Regions from separate parts of the Aliiglaciecola sp. genome, predicted to be linked through region 1. Evidence: predicted binding sites of a transcription regulator. Region 1 holds the regulator's gene; each other region holds the start of a gene.

Region 1 (5,814 bases):
TGGAAGTCACGGATCCCTTCTTTTGCTAATACTTTAACCGTATCCATTGCAATACTGGCCCCCAAAAGGTTTCGAGTGGTTTGATCATCTTTCTCTAAACCATCGTACATTTTATGTAACCAGCTAGGTACGTGGACGTTAGTAAAGCCTGCAAAGCGCTTTAGTGTTTGATAATTTGTTACTGGTAAAATGCCCGGAACAATATCTAAATCGATACCTGCGGCAGCTGCACGGTCTCTGAAGCGTAAAAACACTTCTGCATCGAAGAAGAATTGGCTAATGGCTTGGGTGGCACCTGCTTCCGCTTTACGTTTCAAATTGAGCAAGTCAAACTGAGCATTAGGTGCTTCTGGGTGCTTTTCTGGATATGCAGCAACAGAGATATCAAAATCGGCGACATCCTTTAATAAAGCTACTAGATCTGATGCATACATCTCTGTCTTTTCAGTACCTGCGGGAAGATCTCCGCGTAGGGCTACTATTCGTCTAATGCCTGACTGCCAATAATCTTTAGCAATTTGAATTAATTCTTTTTTGCCTGCATCTACACAGGTTAAATGTGGGACAGCAGCTATACCCGTTTCACTTTGAATACGTTTAACCACATCATGGGTGCGATCTCTCTCGCCACTGTTGGCACCATAGGTCACTGACATATAGGCAGGTTTTAACGGCGCAAGACGCTCTACTGATTTCCAAAGTGTTTGTTCCATTTGTTCCGTTCTTGGCGGGAAAAATTCAAAAGAAACATTGATATCACTTAATTCAGACAGCGACTGATTGAGTGACTCAATACCTTGTGCGTAAGAGACCATGCTGTACTCCAATAGGTAAAAATAATAATAATATCAGCTTAATTTGTCAGTACGTTTAAAGGTAAACTGACATTAGCCGTTTAGACGTCTAAACTAAACTGAGAATGATAAGCCGTCAAGATGTTTAGACATCTAATAGACTTGAGGTTAGACTTTCATCTTATAAGAAAGATAAAAGAGCAACAGTATGGCAAAGTGGAACGGAAAATACATACATCCCTACGCTGAACACGGTAAAAAAAGTGAACTCGTAAAAAAAGTGACAGTGTCAATTCCATTAAAGGTACTAAAAGTCCTTACGGATGAACGCACCCGTCGACAAGTGAATAACCTAAGGCACGCAACTAATTCAGAATTGTTGTGTGAGGCGTTCCTGCACGCCTTTACAGGTCAGCCGCTTCCTGATGATGATGATCTGCGCAAAGATAATCCAAATCGTATTCCCAAAGAAGCTAGAGAATTAATGGAAGCCATGGGGCTTGAAGTTAAAGAAGTGGATGACTAAGTTAGTATTAAAGGATCAGTAATTAAGCTATGTTGTATTTGCATCAATACCCAATTGTAAAATCCCAACATTGGTGCAAAAATAGTCAAGATTCGAGTGAGTTTCATGATTTATTCATCTTTATACAGTAGTCTTGTTATGGCAAGTAGATTGCATTCAAGTAAATCGTATTGAGAAAAGCCTTTGTTGTTTTATTAATAACTAACGGCATGAATAGATAGTCATATAAATATCGCCAATTGAGGACAAGCCAACATGGTAAAAACACCACGTATCCCGCGCAATACAATGAATGATCATAGTCTCGAGTGGGCCCAAAAGCGTCGTGAATACCTTACTGAGCAAACGGGCACGGAACTGCCACACACAGGGCATTTTTCTATCGACCCTGAGGCGCTCCCAGGTAATATCGAAAATTTCATCGGTGTAGTACAGATGCCAGTAGGCATCGCTGGACCGGTTCAAGTAAATGGTGAATATGCAGAGGGATTATTTCACGTTCCTCTAGCGACGACCGAAGGTACTCTCGTTGCTAGTTATAGTCGAGGTATGCGCGTAATAAACGAGTGTGGTGGGGTTCACACCACAGTTGTTGAACAATATATGCAGCGAGCTCCAGCATTTATCTTTGCCAATGCCAGAGAAGCTCGTGAGTTTGGAAAATGGGTTGATGAACATTTTCTAGAGATTAAAGCTGCAGCTGAAACCACCACCACTATTGGTAAGCTTGAACATATCATGCAGTGGTCTGTTTCAAAGACTCGCTATTTACGTTTCAACTATACCACTGGCGATGCGGCAGGACAGAATATGGTGGGCAAAGCCACCCTTGCAGCTTGTGAGTGGATTGTCGCCAACTATCCTGAAAAATGTGAATACTTGCTATCCGGTAATATGGATACGGATAAAAAGCACTCTCACTTAAATATGCTACATTCTCGTGGTAAACGTGTCATCGCCGAAATCGTCTTGAAAAAAGACGTGCTCAAAAAGATTATGAAAGTTGATACGAAAATGTTGGCGCGGGCTACTGTTTTAGCCAATACCGGTGCATTGATGGCTGGTGCGGCCTATAACGGTCCTCATTCCGCTAATGGAATAGCCTCGTTATTTATCGCCACAGGTCAAGATGAAGCCAACGTAGTTGAGTCCCATGCAGGTCTACTTTCTCATGAGTTATTAGAAAACGGTGATTTTTATCTTTCTGTTACTTTGCCGTCCTTAATCGTAGCAACCTATGGTGGAGGTACTGGATTACCTACCCAAAAAGAGTGTTTGCAACTAATGGACTGTTATGGAACGGGTAAAGCTAATAAGTTTGCAGAGATAGTGGCTGCGACAGTGCTGGCTGGGGATATTTCCCTAGCATGTGCTGTTATTGGTGGCCATTGGGTAAGTAGTCACGATAAGTTTGGTCGTAACAGAGACTAATTAACTTCAGAATAGATTACTGTAAATTTGACCGGTCACCTCAGCAAGAGGTGACCGCAATTTTGTATAAATAAGTAACCGAAACTTAGCACGCCTGATATTTGTAGCCCGCTAAAATAAAAAAGGCGCGATGCGCCTTATTTATCAATCCAAATAATTGTCCGGTATCTCTGATATTGCTGCGACACCTGAATCAATAGCCGCTTGAGCTACGGCTGTTGCCACTCGTTTACACAAGCGCGGATCCATAGGTTTAGGGATGATGTATTGACGACCAAACTCTAAAGAATCCATGTCACTGGCGTCCAGTACTTGCTGGGGAACTGGTTCTTTAGCAATACTGCGAATAGCATTAACTGCCGCAATCTTCATTTCGTCATTTATTTTGGACGCTCTAACATCCAATGCGCCACGGAAGATAAATGGAAAACAAAGCACGTTGTTAACTTGGTTAGGATAATCGGAGCGGCCCGTAGCCATAATTAGGTCATCACGGGTTTTATGGGCTAATTCTGGCTTAATTTCTGGGTCAGGGTTTGAACAAGCAAAAATAACCGGATTATCAGCCATTAATTTAAGGGCTTCGGCAGGCAGTACATCAGGGCCAGATACACCTACAAACACATCAGCACCGTCCATCACATCTTCCAATGTGCGCTTGTCAGTATTGTTAGCGAACATTAGTTTATGAGGGGTTAGGTCGTCACGACGAGTGTGGATCACGCCTTTGGTATCTAGCATGTAAATTCGCTCTCGTTGAGCACCACATTTAATTAATAGCTCCATGCATGCGACTGCTGCAGCGCCAGCTCCCATACATACAATATTAACCTCGCCAACATTTTTTCCCTGAATCTCCAAGGCATTTAACATACCGGCAGCAGTGACTATGGCTGTACCATGCTGATCATCATGAAATACTGGCACCGAACAACGTTTTATTAATTCTTGCTCAATTTCAAAACATTCGGGGGCTTTAATATCTTCTAGATTAATCCCACCAAAGGTATCTGCAATACTGGCTACGGTATTGATGAACTCTTCGGTAGTGCGGTGAGTAACCTCAATATCTATTGAATCTAGACCGGCAAAACGTTTAAACAACAAAGCTTTGCCTTCCATTACCGGTTTTGAAGCAAGAGGGCCTAAATTACCCAGGCCTAAAATAGCGGTGCCGTTAGTAATGACCGCCACAGTATTACCTTTGCCAGTATATAAATAGGCTGCATTTGGATCTGCGGCTATTTCTCTTACAGGCTCAGCCACACCAGGGCTGTAGGCCAAAGCTAAATCGGTAACACTTTCAGCCGGCTTGGTTAGTTCAACGCTAATTTTTCCCGGAACAGGTTTGGAATGATAATCCAATGCTTTTTGTCGAAAATCAGACATAACTGTCTTGGTCCTTACTTTGTAGGGTACATCCGTTAATCGATTTTTTGGTCATTAACGGAGTGTTTGGTTAAGGGTTATTAATCAGTACCAGCTTATTATTTTTATTTTAGTGCGGTTAAATATCTTTAAAGATATGTTAAGCGGCTGCTACCAGTTGATCGAATGTAACATAGCTCAAACAAAAGCACATATCAGATGAGACTATGAATACTATTCATGAATATGATATATGTTTGCGACTAACAACATACTGACTGATATTCTATCCTGTTAAGTGGTGAAAGTTTGTATTGTTTATATACTTTTTCATTAGGACTTACTCTAAATCTTTCGCTTGTGTTAAAGCCCGTATCACTTTATAACTTGAGTACCTAATTTAAAAAATACTGATCCATTCATTCTTAGCCTATGACTGATAATCGACCGTTAATCAAGCACATAAAAAATCATGATGCGTTATTCACTGATTTAGCATTAATTAGAAATGCCCATGCCGCACAACTTGGTTTTGGCGAATATGGTTATCACAAAACGCCAAAATTTATTAGCCCTGATGGTCAAAGGCAATGCATAGAGCCTGAGCGCAGTATTGTTTTACCTAATTTGTCTACTTTAAAGGGGGTAAAAACAATTCTAACCGAGATTTTACCTGGGCTATCTCTTGTGGCGAAAAGCGATTTGGGTTTCCGTTACCCAACCGCCGCACTTGCAGGCTTTGATGCCCCTTTTATTAAACGTTTTCGCTCAGAATACTTTCATCGAGTTGGTGAAGATCGCAATATTTGTCGACCCACAAACTTGTCATATGGGATTAAAAGTCGTGGTAAAGGAGACAATCGTCAGGAGTATGAAATATGGGTACCGGACGATCAGCTACAACAAGATCCCCTTCCGTTATTTATTGATAAGTATGGCGAAGATTTACCCGATGATGTGCGGGATTTTGCTACTAAAACACCCATAGTGCATGGTTGGATGGGGGTAAAGCGGGCGGCATTTGAAGCTTTATATCACGATCCTCAGGTTACTGGAGATTTAGTCATCTGTCTGGGCTTTTCGGTGGATGTATACAACATTGGAGCTCGGCCAGATTTGTCTTTTTCCCACGAGTTGCAGAGTTCTATTGCTGTAAGTAACGTGGAATTAGAGTGGGAAATTATGGGATATTACGCGCCTAATAATCATCCATTTGACCATGATGTTGTTTGGCAGGCGATTAATAATAGCCTATCTGCAATTGGCGACCCTATTGCTCAGGTCTACGCTGAACAGGTCATCCCGATCCAAGAAAGCAAAACAGAACGTATTTTATCTACTATTCGTGCCCAAGGAATTAGCAGCGAACAGATAGCGAGTATGAACTTAAAACCTTGGGAGTTTTTACAGACAGCAAGCTCTCATCGCCGCAAGCCAAAAGATCCCAGTCGCTCAATTAATTTATTGGGTCGGTTAAATCGTTTATTTTATCAGTCCGAGAGAAAGCTGCCGTCACTTCGATATATTCATGATTTAATTGCGGAGTAATCCAATAAGGGATTTAAAAATAACAGGCACAAAAAAAGGCGCTTTAAGCGCCTTTTCGAATTCGTAGCAGTTAGGCTTATTTTTTGCCCAATGCACCGAAACGTTTCTTGAACTTATCAACACGACCACCAGTGTCAACGTTACGTT
Region 2 (5,814 bases), on a different contig from region 1:
GCTCAATAGGCTGATGGGTTGGACCATCTTCACCTTGACCAATAGAGTCATGGGTATAAACAAAAATATTAGGCACGCCCATTAATGCAGACATACGCACAGCATTACGTGCATATTCCATAAACATTAAAAAGGTTGCACCGTAGGTTCTGAAGCCTCCATGCAGTCCGATACCGTTCATGATCGCGCTCATTCCAAACTCGCGCACGCCGTAGAAAATATAGTTACCACTGGCATCATCTGCAGTGATTCCTTTTGAACCCGACCATAACGTCAAGTTTGAACCAGCTAAGTCAGCAGAACCGCCTACCACTTCAGGTAAAATGCTAGCAAAAGCTTCAATGGCGTTTTGCGAAGATTTACGACTCGCCACGTTTTCTGCTTTTTCTTGGGTTTGTTTAATGTAAGCAGCGGCTTTTTCACTGAAATCGGCAGGTAGCTCACCGTTTATACGACGGGTAAATTCACTTGCTAACTGTGGATGAGCATCTGCATATTGAGCAAACTTATCATTCCACTGCTGTTCTAACTCAAGTCCGCTTTTCTTCGCATCCCATTGTGCATAGATATCTTCAGGAACAACAAAAGGTGCGTGACTCCAGTTTAGTTCTTTGCGCGTAGCTTCAACTTCATCCAGACCCAGTGGCGAACCATGGCTATCATGGCTACCTGATTTATTTGGTGAACCAAAACCAATCACTGTTTTGCAGCAAATCATAGTCGGTTTCGTAGTTTCTGCTTTAGCGGTTTCAATAGCCGCCTTGATAGCTTCAGGATCATGACCATCTACATCAGCGATCACCTGCCATCCATAGGATTCAAAACGTGCTGGGGTATCGTCAGTAAACCAACCTTCAACTTCTCCATCAATGGAAATGCCATTGTCATCCCAAAACGCAATCAGTTTGCCTAACCCTAAGGTGCCAGCTAGAGAACAGGTTTCATGGGAAATTCCTTCCATCAAACAACCATCACCTAAGAAGCAATAGGTAAAATGATCAACTATATCGAATTCAGGTTGATTGAATTGGGCGGCTAACATTTTTTCAGCAATGGCCATACCTACCGCGTTACTAATACCTTGACCTAAAGGCCCAGTAGTAGTTTCAACACCAGGTGCGTAACCATACTCTGGGTGACCTGGGGTTCTTGAGTGCAATTGGCGGAAGTTTTTCAACTCCTCAATCGGTAAGTCATATCCGGTTAGGTGTAACAACGAATAGATCAGCATCGAGCCATGACCATTGGACAAAACAAACCTATCACGGTTAGCCCATTTGGGGTTTGCTGGATTGTGGTGCATAAAGTCACTCCACAATACTTGCGCAATATCAGCCATTCCCATTGGTGCTCCGGGGTGACCTGAATTAGCTTGTTGTACTGCATCCATTGATAAAGCGCGAATGGCGTTGGCTAGTTCTCGACGTGAAGGCATGGTGTCTCCTGCTATAAATAAGTGCCTAAAAGCATGCTCAACGTCTAACTAACTTGGCTAAGACATTGATTGATTTGCTTGTATTCATGTTGGGGTGGAACATTTTCCATCAGCCATCGACGAACTGCAACGCTTATTCATTATTGATTATACTTTTTTTGGTTATGTTCTATTCCTTTTCTGGTTTTTTTACGTATATAAGGTGGAAAGCATTCTGAACATATAGCCATTTGGACGTCTAGACGGAAAGACTGGTATTTTCGAAAATATTGATTAAAATGTAGCTATTAATGATAACGAACCAGTTTTGGCGTGAATTTATTACGCGCATTCAAGAAAGGATAAAACATGACATCACATCTTTTTACTTCAGAATCAGTTTCTGAGGGGCATCCGGATAAAATTGCAGATCAAATATCTGATGCAGTGTTGGACGCCATTTTAACTCAAGATCCCAAAGCTCGAGTAGCTTGCGAGACCTTCGTCAAAACAGGAATGGTCTTAGTTGGTGGAGAAGTGACTACGTCAGCTTGGGTTGATATTGAAGAATTAACCAGAAAAACTGTACGCGAAATTGGTTATACCCATTCAGATATGGGTTTTGATGCCGATTCATGTGCGGTACTTAATGCCATTGGCAAACAATCACCAGATATTAACCAAGGTGTTGATCGCAGTCGTCCAGAAGAGCAAGGTGCCGGCGACCAAGGATTAATGTTTGGTTACGCTAGTGATGAAACCGATGTACTTATGCCTGCGCCTATTACTTATTCTCACCGTTTGGTTAAACGCCAAGCAGAAGTCAGAAAAAACAATACGCTATCTTGGTTACGCCCTGATGCCAAAAGCCAGGTCACCTTTGTTTATGAAGATAATCAACCTGTTGGCATAGATGCCGTTGTGTTGTCCACTCAACATTGTGATTCAATCAGTACTGCTGATTTACAAGAAGCAGTAATGGAAGAAATTATCAAACCTGTGCTGCCTGCAAAATGGTTATCTGCAAAAACCAAGTTTTTAATTAACCCTACTGGCCGATTTGTAATTGGTGGACCTATGGGAGACTGCGGTTTAACCGGTCGTAAAATCATTGTAGATACTTACGGTGGTATGGCTCGTCACGGTGGTGGTTGTTTCTCTGGTAAAGATCCTTCGAAAGTTGACCGTTCAGCAGCCTATGCTGGTCGTTATGTGGCAAAGAATATTGTAGCCGCTGGGTTAGCTAAACGTTGTGAAATCCAAGTTTCTTATGCCATAGGGGTGGCTGAGCCTACTTCAATTAGTATTGAAACCTTCGGTACAGGTGTGATTTCAGATCAAAAACTGACTGAGTTAGTTAGAGCCAACTTTGACCTTCGTCCCTACGGTCTTATTAAGATGCTCGACCTTGAACGCCCAATCTACCAAGGTACTGCGGCTTATGGTCATTTTGGTCGCGAAGAGTTTCCATGGGAAGCAACCGACAAGGTTGAACAGCTAAAAGCGGCCTTGTAAACACGCCATTCAATTAAAAATGATTAGGTAAATTTAAAATAGCGTCTAGAAAGACGCTATTTTTGTATGCAAAGGTCTAAAAATTTAATCGTTGGTTTGGCAATAATTTGCATTTGCCAAACTTACCCGTACATTGTTCGCCATTCTAACTCTGACACAGTCACCTTCTGCTGCAGGAAAATAGTCTAAGACTACAACGAGGTACTCGCCATCAGTTGCAGTTAAATGATATTCATAACCGCGGCTGGGACCTTCTTCGATAGTAGTAAGTAAACCGCCCAAAAACGCCCCAATTAATGCCCCCGCTATAATCTGCCTGTCGCTGCCATATAGATTATTTAACGCGCCCCAAATCCCCCAAGTCGCTGCGGCCTCGCCTGCATGAGAGTCAAATTTAACATCGTAAATTTGGTCAACGTTAGCGTACAACTCAGTGACAAATTGGTTGCGCTCAGTATTTCGCGTATGATGAGACGCACAAGATGAGAGTACAAATAAACAACTTAATACCGTCAACTTTATGTACGTTGTTTTTGTATACATTGTTTTCATGGGCTAATGGCTCTATGGGCAAATGTTTGCATAGATAAATATCTATGTTAGGTAACAATAAACAGAATACTGATCTAAAACTGAATTTAAGCTTAACAATAGATAGAACTAGCATAGTTAACGGTTAATCGGAAATAATTTATGTTTAAAAATATTACCAAGTCATGCCTTGCGGTCACCATTAGTGCCGTTTTTCTTGCGGCGTGTTCCACCTCTCCAACCGGAAGATCGCAATTAAAACTGTATTCTAAAGACCAGTTAGCCAATATGGGTGCCCAAGCTTTCGATGGCATGAAAATAGAGCAAAAAGTATCCCAGCAAGGGGTCGATAACCAATACGTTTCTTGCGTAGCCAGTTTCATCACCAAACACGTGCCCAATAGTGTGTTTGATGGTCAGTGGGAGTTGGTGGTTTTTGACGATGACCAAGTGAATGCGTTTGCATTACCTGGCGGAAAAATTGGTGTATACACCGGACTGCTTAAAGTCGCACAAAACCAAGATCAATTGGCTGCAGTCATTGGCCACGAAGTAGGTCATGTTATTGCTGAGCACGGAAATGAAAGAATGTCGAATTCAGCCCTCATTGGTTTAGGTCTTGAAGCGACAAATCAAATCCTTAATGCGAAACAAGTAGCAAACAGCAACATGATTATGGCAGGTATAGGTTTAGGTGTGCAGGTTGGAGTGCAATTGCCTTTCAGCCGTACTCATGAGACAGAGGCTGACCTAATAGGGTTAGAATTAATGGCTAGAGCTGGGTTCGACCCCACTCAATCGGTAGAGTTGTGGAAGAATATGGACAAGGCAAGTGAAGGACAACGAACCTCTGAGTTTATGTCAACTCACCCGTCACCTGCTACACGCATAGAAACCTTGAGCGTGAATATGTCCGCTGCACAAACCTTGGCAAATCAAGCGAGTGACAATCCAAACTGTTCGATGTAATGCTGGCAAAGCGCTAAATTTCGAACAAAAAAAATGCCGCTAATGCGGCATTTTCTTTCAATTTAACAGATTATGACTCTTCTGTTTTATGCAAGTGAACATCCATTTGTGGGAATGGAATGCTAATGCCTTCTTGGTCAAAACGAAGTTTAACCGCTTCAGTGAAGTCAAATTTAACTGCCCAGTAATCTGCAGAAGCAACCCAAGGACGAACAATAAAGTTCACACTGCTATCGGCTAATTCTGAAACAGCAACCGTAGGCGCAGGATCTTTAAGAATACGCTCATCAGCATTTACCATCTCAAGTAACACTTCTTTCGCTTTCTTAAGATCAGCGTCATAACCAATACCAACAACCATATCTACTCGGCGAGTATCTTTTGCTGATACGTTTACGATGTTGCCGCTGTAAATAGCGCCATTTGGCACAATGATTTCTTTGTTATCAGGTGTTGTCATCACAGTAGTGAAGATAGTGATATCTTTAACTACACCTGCTGTACCAGCAGCTTCGATGAAGTTTCCGCGTGTAAATGGACGGAAAACTAACAACATTACGCCGGCAGCAAAATTCTGTAGAGAACCTTGAAGTGACAAACCAATTGCCAAACCTGCAGCACCCAAAATAGCGACTAGTGATGTAGTATCTACGCCAAGTTGATCTAACGATGCAACGATAACAAACAGCATCAATACAGCATTAAGAATGGCCTTTAAAAAGTCCACCAACATGTCGTCATATTTAGAGCGAGCCATTACCTTACCAAATACATTGATAAGAATTCCAACAACCATTTTACCTATAATGTAAATGATTATGGCGAACAATATGTTTAGTCCCCATGGAATTACATAAGTTTCGACTAACTCTGCAACATTTATATCTTCAAGCATTTTGTTTCTCCCAAACATTTTTTAATTCTTTATATAGCGATAGTCCACACCAAAAGAAAGCCTTTTCATTTACTTGGCTAACATCACTACTTGGTAATTTCTTGGACGCTGAAATAATAAAGGAAACAACAAGATATGCACTCTTTTTTTTCCAAATTAGACTAATGTATATGTCGCAATTTAGCGTCATAGACTAAAGTTTAATTCGTTTACTTTTCTCTATGTTTTAAGATATATGTCATCGGATTGTCAGAAACACAACGTATATTAATTCTCAGTTATACAGTTGATGACATTTGAAAGTTAGAATGGAATTTCAGAATTAACGAAGTTAGTTATTCAAAATTTATTCATCATATTTTGTATTAAAACAAAGTTTTTTATCACTGTTTAATATTACAAACAGCTAGCAAGCCTTCTTTTCAAAATGTTGTTTTATTACAAACATCTGAATTTGTTAGGGTTTTACAAATGTTGTTTTTTTAAACAT
Region 3 (5,814 bases), on a different contig from region 1:
CCCCATCGTCGGTCAAGCTCATGAAAGGGTTCAACGTAGTCTGGGTGCCATATAAAGTCAGTATCAATGACTGTGGGGTAGGGGGCAAAGTTAACTCTGTCGTTGTTCAGAGACTGTCGATCATGCATGGCAAACCCGCGCCAACTGATTAATGTACCTAGGGGATCATTGCCCTTAAACGCCGCGCCAATCATTTCCCATGACCAAGGGCTTCTTCTGGCTCTGCCTGGACTATAAATTGAAAATTCTAGGCCCAGTGTACGCATCTCTTCACCCACCCAGCTATTGATTGCAGATTGGGTATAGGTGTAAGGAGAAAGCCAACCATCATCAACATTTTCCAACGATAAACGTGGATAAAAGAACCCTCCTCTAGCCTTAAATTTAATCTTATTTGGGCTCAAGGGTTTATATTGCAAGGATAGTTGTGAAAAGCCCACTTGCTGTTCACCGTCGGGATAATAGTGAGCAACAGCATTTAGACTGACATTCGAAGCTAAGTCGATGTTTGTGTGCAACAGAGCTTGCTGTATACCCACAGTATCGTCATCGTGACGGAGGATGCCTGTTCCGTTGTTTTGGTAAGACTGCCAACTGTCGGTGTCAGCAATGTACACCTGCACAATACCGCCAACTTGATTTGCAGCAGCAGGAGTCAACAAATTCAAACTGAACAACAGAATAAACATTAGAATGGCAATTAAGGTTTTATAATTAAAGTTATGCTTAACTATCAAAAGTAATATTCCAGGTTGCAATGCTACTAGGGCATTAGTAGTCGGTTAGTTTATCTGCTCGTTGCTCATAAAAGCTGAGGTCTTGCAAAAGCTTTTCCTGTAATTTAAAGCTCATGCTGGTGGGGGCTTCAATGCTCACTTTTTGAGTTAATGCGTCTAAGTCATCTTGAATTCTAGGATGCCAAATTTTTACACTGTAATGGCCTTTAGGCACGTCAATTGTGACTTTACCTGACTGGTCAGTTTTAGCAAAAAAGGGTGTGTCTACTACCCAAATATAGGCAAGCATCCAGTCATGTACGTTGCAGCCTAACTCCACTTCACCTTGATTTTCAAATGGTAAGGGGGCAGCGTCGGAATCCTTATACAACTTCAGCTCAAATTGCTTGGCTGGAGAAAATGAATAGACATGATGTTTAATGGAATCAGAATTTGGGAAAACCACTTTATTACCTTTTTGCACAGGTAAAATATGTGGCATAAATTGGCGATCGACTTGATCCATGACCGCAATGTCTTGATGCTCTTGAGTGATCTCTACGTCACCTTCAGGCTCTAAATAAACCACCGTCTGAAAAACAGGTTTATCTGTATTGCTAAAAACATCAACGGTAACTGGTATTGCCAAAGCGTTAAAACAAATAAACGCTGAACTAAACCAAAATATCTTATATATACATTTCATTCCCAATTCCCATTAATCTTAACAACTTAAGCAGTAGAACGACTTTTTGATTAATAAATTTCTGTTTAATATACCCTTTAATTCACAAGGTTACATTTTAAATAATAGATTGATTTTTTACCCACTGTCATGGGGGTAATTTGTTTCAAGCTTAGTTTAATAAGACATTTGATTAAATATAGATCAGGTTGGAGATGCACAGGGCTTAGGGTGGGACTTTAGCTTTGAAATGGGCCAAGAGACTGTTCTTGACCCAAACCAGAATCCCCATAATGATAATGGGAAAGGGCGACTTACTTAGTGCAAAATACGAGTTTTAATTGTACCGTCAATTTTAGTCAGTTGCTCGAACGCTTCTTTTGCATCATCTGTTTCAACGTCAATTACCACGTAACCAATATTTTCGTTAGTTTGTAGATATTGTGCTGCAATGTTGATGTTATGAGCTGCAAACGCTTGGTTAATCTGGGTTAAGACACCAGGCGCATTAACGTGGATATGCAACAATCGTGAACGATCAGTATGTTCTGGTAACGATACTTCAGGGAAGTTAACCGCAGAAAGCGTAGAGCCATTATCACTGTATTTAACCAGTTTCCCAGCAACCTCGAAGCCAATATTTTGTTGGGCTTCTTGGGTACTTCCGCCTACGTGCGGGGTCAGAATGACATTATCAAACTTTCTAAGGGGCGAAACAAATTCTTCGTCATTTGATTTTGGTTCAACTGGGAATACGTCAATTGCTGCGCCGTTCAATTTACCAGATTCCATTGCTTCAGCTAGTGCATCAATTTCGATAACGGTTCCTCTGGCGGCATTCATTAAGATTGCACCGTCTTTCATCATCGCTAACTCTTTTTTGCCAATCATGTTTTGAGTTTGTGCGGTTTCTGGCACATGCAACGAAACTACATCAGATGTATTCAACAATTCTTTTAAGGTTTTAACCTGTGTGGAGTTACCCAGCACCAATTTGTCTTCAATATCATAAAACTGAACACGCATACCTAAATGCTCTGCCAATATACTCAGTTGCGTACCAATGTGACCATAACCAATAATGCCTAAGGTTTTGCCACGCGCTTCGTAAGAACCTACGGCACTTTTTTCCCATTCGCCGCGATGTGCTTTAGCATTTTTACTTGGCACGCCACGAAGTAATAAAATAATTTGTCCAAGGGCTAATTCAGCTACTGAACGCGTATTAGAGAAAGGGGCGTTGAACACTGGAATGCCGCGTTTTTGTGTGGCTTTAAGATCAACTTGATTGGTACCAATGCAGAAGCAACCAACAGCAACAAGTTTTTTAGCCGCGTCTATTACATTTGCAGATAACTGCGTACGAGAACGAATTCCAATAAAGTGAACATCAGCAATCTTTTCAATTAGCTTTTCTTCGGATAAAGACGTCTTGATGTATTCAATATTGGTATAGCCATTGGCTTCAAGAGTTTCCACTGAACTTTGGTGTAAACCCTCAAGCAACAATATCTTAATTTTTTCTTTGGGCAGTGATACTTTGCTCATTAATGTTCCCGTACATAATTAGTGAAAGACGTCAGATTTGAGAGACATCTGGACGTCTATTTGAAAGTGAAAAATACCAGAACTTTTTCAAATAAGAAAGAGCCTGTTATATTAATTTCGTCTATTCAATCTCAATTACTTCAGAGTCTGTGGCGACTAATACAATATCTGCGGCACGCATGGCGAACAGACCATTTGTTACTACGCCAGGAATTTGATTGATCTGTTGTTCCAATTCCACAGGGTTGAGGATTGAGAGGTTGTGAACATCTAGGATCACGTTGCCATTATCAGTGGTGACACCTTGACGATATTCAGGGTCGCCACCTAATTTTACTAATTCCCGGGCTACAAATGAACGCGCCATTGGAATAACTTCAACAGGTAGTGGAAAAGCACCTAAAACAGGAACTTGTTTACTATCGTCTATAATACACACAAATTTCTTGGCAACGGCGGCAACGATTTTCTCTCTGGTTAGAGCAGCACCGCCACCTTTAATCATATGTTTATATTTCGTTATTTCATCTGCACCATCCACATAAATATCAAAGCTGCCCACTGAGTTGAGGTCAAATACTTCAATGCCCATTGCTTTTAACTTTGCTGTTGAATCATCAGAGCTGGAAACGGCCCCTTTAATTTTATGTTTCACACTTTCTAGTGCACTTATAAAATAGTGAACTGTCGAGCCTGTGCCCACACCAATAATACTGTCGTCCGTAACAAATTTAACTGCAGCTTCGCCAGCGGCGCGTTTCTTTTCATCTTGCGTCATGGGGGATCCTTTAAATGGCAATGTTAATCACATTTTATAAATTTGCGCAGAGTATAACGCACTTAGTTCCCGCACGGCTAGCAACACTGAGGTAAGGGGGGACTGGAATTGGCTGTGCTTAGATGGAAATAACTCGACTGGGGGTGATTATTTTATGGACTGGAATATCCCAACTCTCAGTGGTCAGGCTCGTTGCTTGCTGACAGTCGTGGGCGTAACCTAAAAGTTGCGGTTGTAAAGTAAAGGTGAGCTGTGCAAGGGTTCTGTCATAAAAACCGCCTCCCATGCCTAATCGATTTCCAGTTTCATCAAAAGCAACTAAAGGTAAAAATATACTGTCGAGTTGCGACAGGGTCTTAACGTTTGACATCGTCATTATAGGTTCTGGAATATTAAATCGATTCTTTTGCATCTTAGTATCTGCAGCATATTCGACAAATACTAAATAGTTTTCACGATTCGGATCTAATACTGGTAGGTAGGTTTTTTTGCCATTTTTCCAACACCATTGGATGATATCTTCACATGACAACTCACCGTCTTGATTAAGATAAAGCGCGATGTGCTCAGCGTGATCTAATAGCTTGTTTTTGATTACCGTTTGTAAAGCTTGGTGGCTGGCTTGGTTTTGTTGTTCAGGACTGAGATTACGTCGTAATAATCGAAACTTTTTGCGTAACTGAGTTTTGCTTTCTAACAATGTCGAGGCACCTTTGACAAACATAAGTTAACGCGGACCAATTCCACTGTGCAGTAAATAAATCAATCACCTTATTAATTATCGAAGATGGTAATGTTAATCACCATCTTCGACAAAAAGCTTCTTATTAAGGCTTTGTAAGGCGTAGATTAATAAGAATAAGTATCAATGTACAGTTTACGCAGTCGATCATGATCAACTTTGGTTGCTGCATCGATTTGTTGCGCTTCTAACCATAAGGGGCTAGGGGTGCTGCCCTCAGGTGCAACTGTTGTTTGTCCTTTGTTTAATGGATCCGTAGATACTCTGGCGTGGCCACGGGTAAATTCAAACAAACTGGGGTCCACCAAATAGGCAAGCGGCATGGCATCATGGAAGAAACAAACGCGGTCATCTCTATCTTGTGAATAAAAATCCACATAAAACTGCGAAGACTTTTTAACAAAACCACCTAATTTAGGGTTTTTAGTTTCGAGTTCATCAAGGAAATCTAAAGTGAATGGAACATCATTGGTGACGTCCAAGCCAAACATTTTAAGATCCCAAGGGGCCGCAAAAACGATTTCAGCAGCATGGGCATCATTCCATATATTAGCTTCAGCAACAGGCGTCACATTACCTTTTACAAAGGCGGCTCCACCCATAATAACGACACCTTTTACCAAGTTAGGTAATTCCGGCTCTAAACGCAGTGCTAAGGCTAAGTTACCTAATGGGCCAATGGCAACTAAGGTGATTTCACCTGGATGTTGACGGGCCATGTCTACAATATATTGAGCTGAACTACGCGGGTCGAGTTCACGTTTTGAGGCAGGGAAATCTATATTGCCAAAACCATCATCACCGTGCACAAAGTGCGCATATCCTGACTCAGGGCCAACCCACGGCATGCCTACACCTTTGGTGACTGGAATATCTTGGTCGGCTAATTCACACAAGGTCAATGCATTTTGAGCCGACATAGTCACAGGTACGTTACCGTAAACCGTGGTCAATCCTAATACCTCGATATCAGGTGATTGGAAGGCAAAAAAGATTGCCATTGCGTCATCAATACCTGGATCGGTATCGAGAATTATTTTATGAGCCATATAATCGTTCTCTTTAATGATAAGTTGTAGTTAAGCTTGATTTTGACTGAGGAAAAGATCTACTTCTTCAGTACTTGGAATAGATTGGGCTGCGCCATTACGAGTCACCGCGATTGCTGAAGCAGCACACGCCCGCACTAACGCTTCTTTGGGTTTATTGCGACGGCTATAGGCAGCTAAAAAGTAGCCGATAAAGGTATCGCCTGCCGCTGTAGTATCTACTGTATCAACTAAGAATGCAGGCACATCAATGGTTTCTTCGGCTAATACAAAACGCACACCTTGTTTGCCTAAAG

The links. Region 1 encodes MetJ, which represses methionine synthesis genes. Its sites were predicted from a motif close to TAGACGTCTAGACGTCTA; they were not measured.
Region 2: the regulator MetJ is predicted to act here: its motif matches at 1,667-1,684, upstream of metK (methionine adenosyltransferase).
Region 3: the regulator MetJ is predicted to act here: its motif matches at 2,991-3,008, upstream of serA (phosphoglycerate dehydrogenase).

What each region holds. Positions count from the first base shown of each region.
Region 1 is NZ_JBDWYG010000038.1:11,067-16,880, forward strand. Features, by position in the region: gene metF (methylenetetrahydrofolate reductase) at 1-815, opposite strand, end outside; gene metJ (met regulon transcriptional regulator MetJ) at 1,003-1,320, shown strand; gene ABJV04_RS09225 (hydroxymethylglutaryl-CoA reductase) at 1,576-2,751, shown strand; gene ABJV04_RS09230 (malic enzyme-like NAD(P)-binding protein) at 2,896-4,140, opposite strand; gene ABJV04_RS09235 (hypothetical protein) at 4,552-5,667, shown strand; gene rpmE (50S ribosomal protein L31) at 5,744-5,814, opposite strand, start outside.
Region 2 is NZ_JBDWYG010000007.1:233,107-238,920, reverse strand. Features, by position in the region: gene tkt (transketolase) at 1-1,435, opposite strand, end outside; gene metK (methionine adenosyltransferase) at 1,784-2,929, shown strand; gene ABJV04_RS01075 (hypothetical protein) at 3,014-3,481, opposite strand; gene ABJV04_RS01070 (M48 family metallopeptidase) at 3,623-4,429, shown strand; gene ABJV04_RS01065 (mechanosensitive ion channel domain-containing protein) at 4,500-5,324, opposite strand.
Region 3 is NZ_JBDWYG010000017.1:65,596-71,409, forward strand. Features, by position in the region: gene ABJV04_RS03245 (hypothetical protein) at 1-689, opposite strand, end outside; gene ABJV04_RS03250 (methylamine utilization protein) at 772-1,422, opposite strand; gene serA (phosphoglycerate dehydrogenase) at 1,720-2,949, opposite strand; gene rpiA (ribose-5-phosphate isomerase RpiA) at 3,071-3,727, opposite strand; gene ABJV04_RS03265 (5-formyltetrahydrofolate cyclo-ligase) at 3,846-4,427, opposite strand; gene ABJV04_RS03270 (nucleoside hydrolase) at 4,577-5,518, opposite strand; gene ABJV04_RS03275 (ribokinase) at 5,549-5,814, opposite strand, start outside.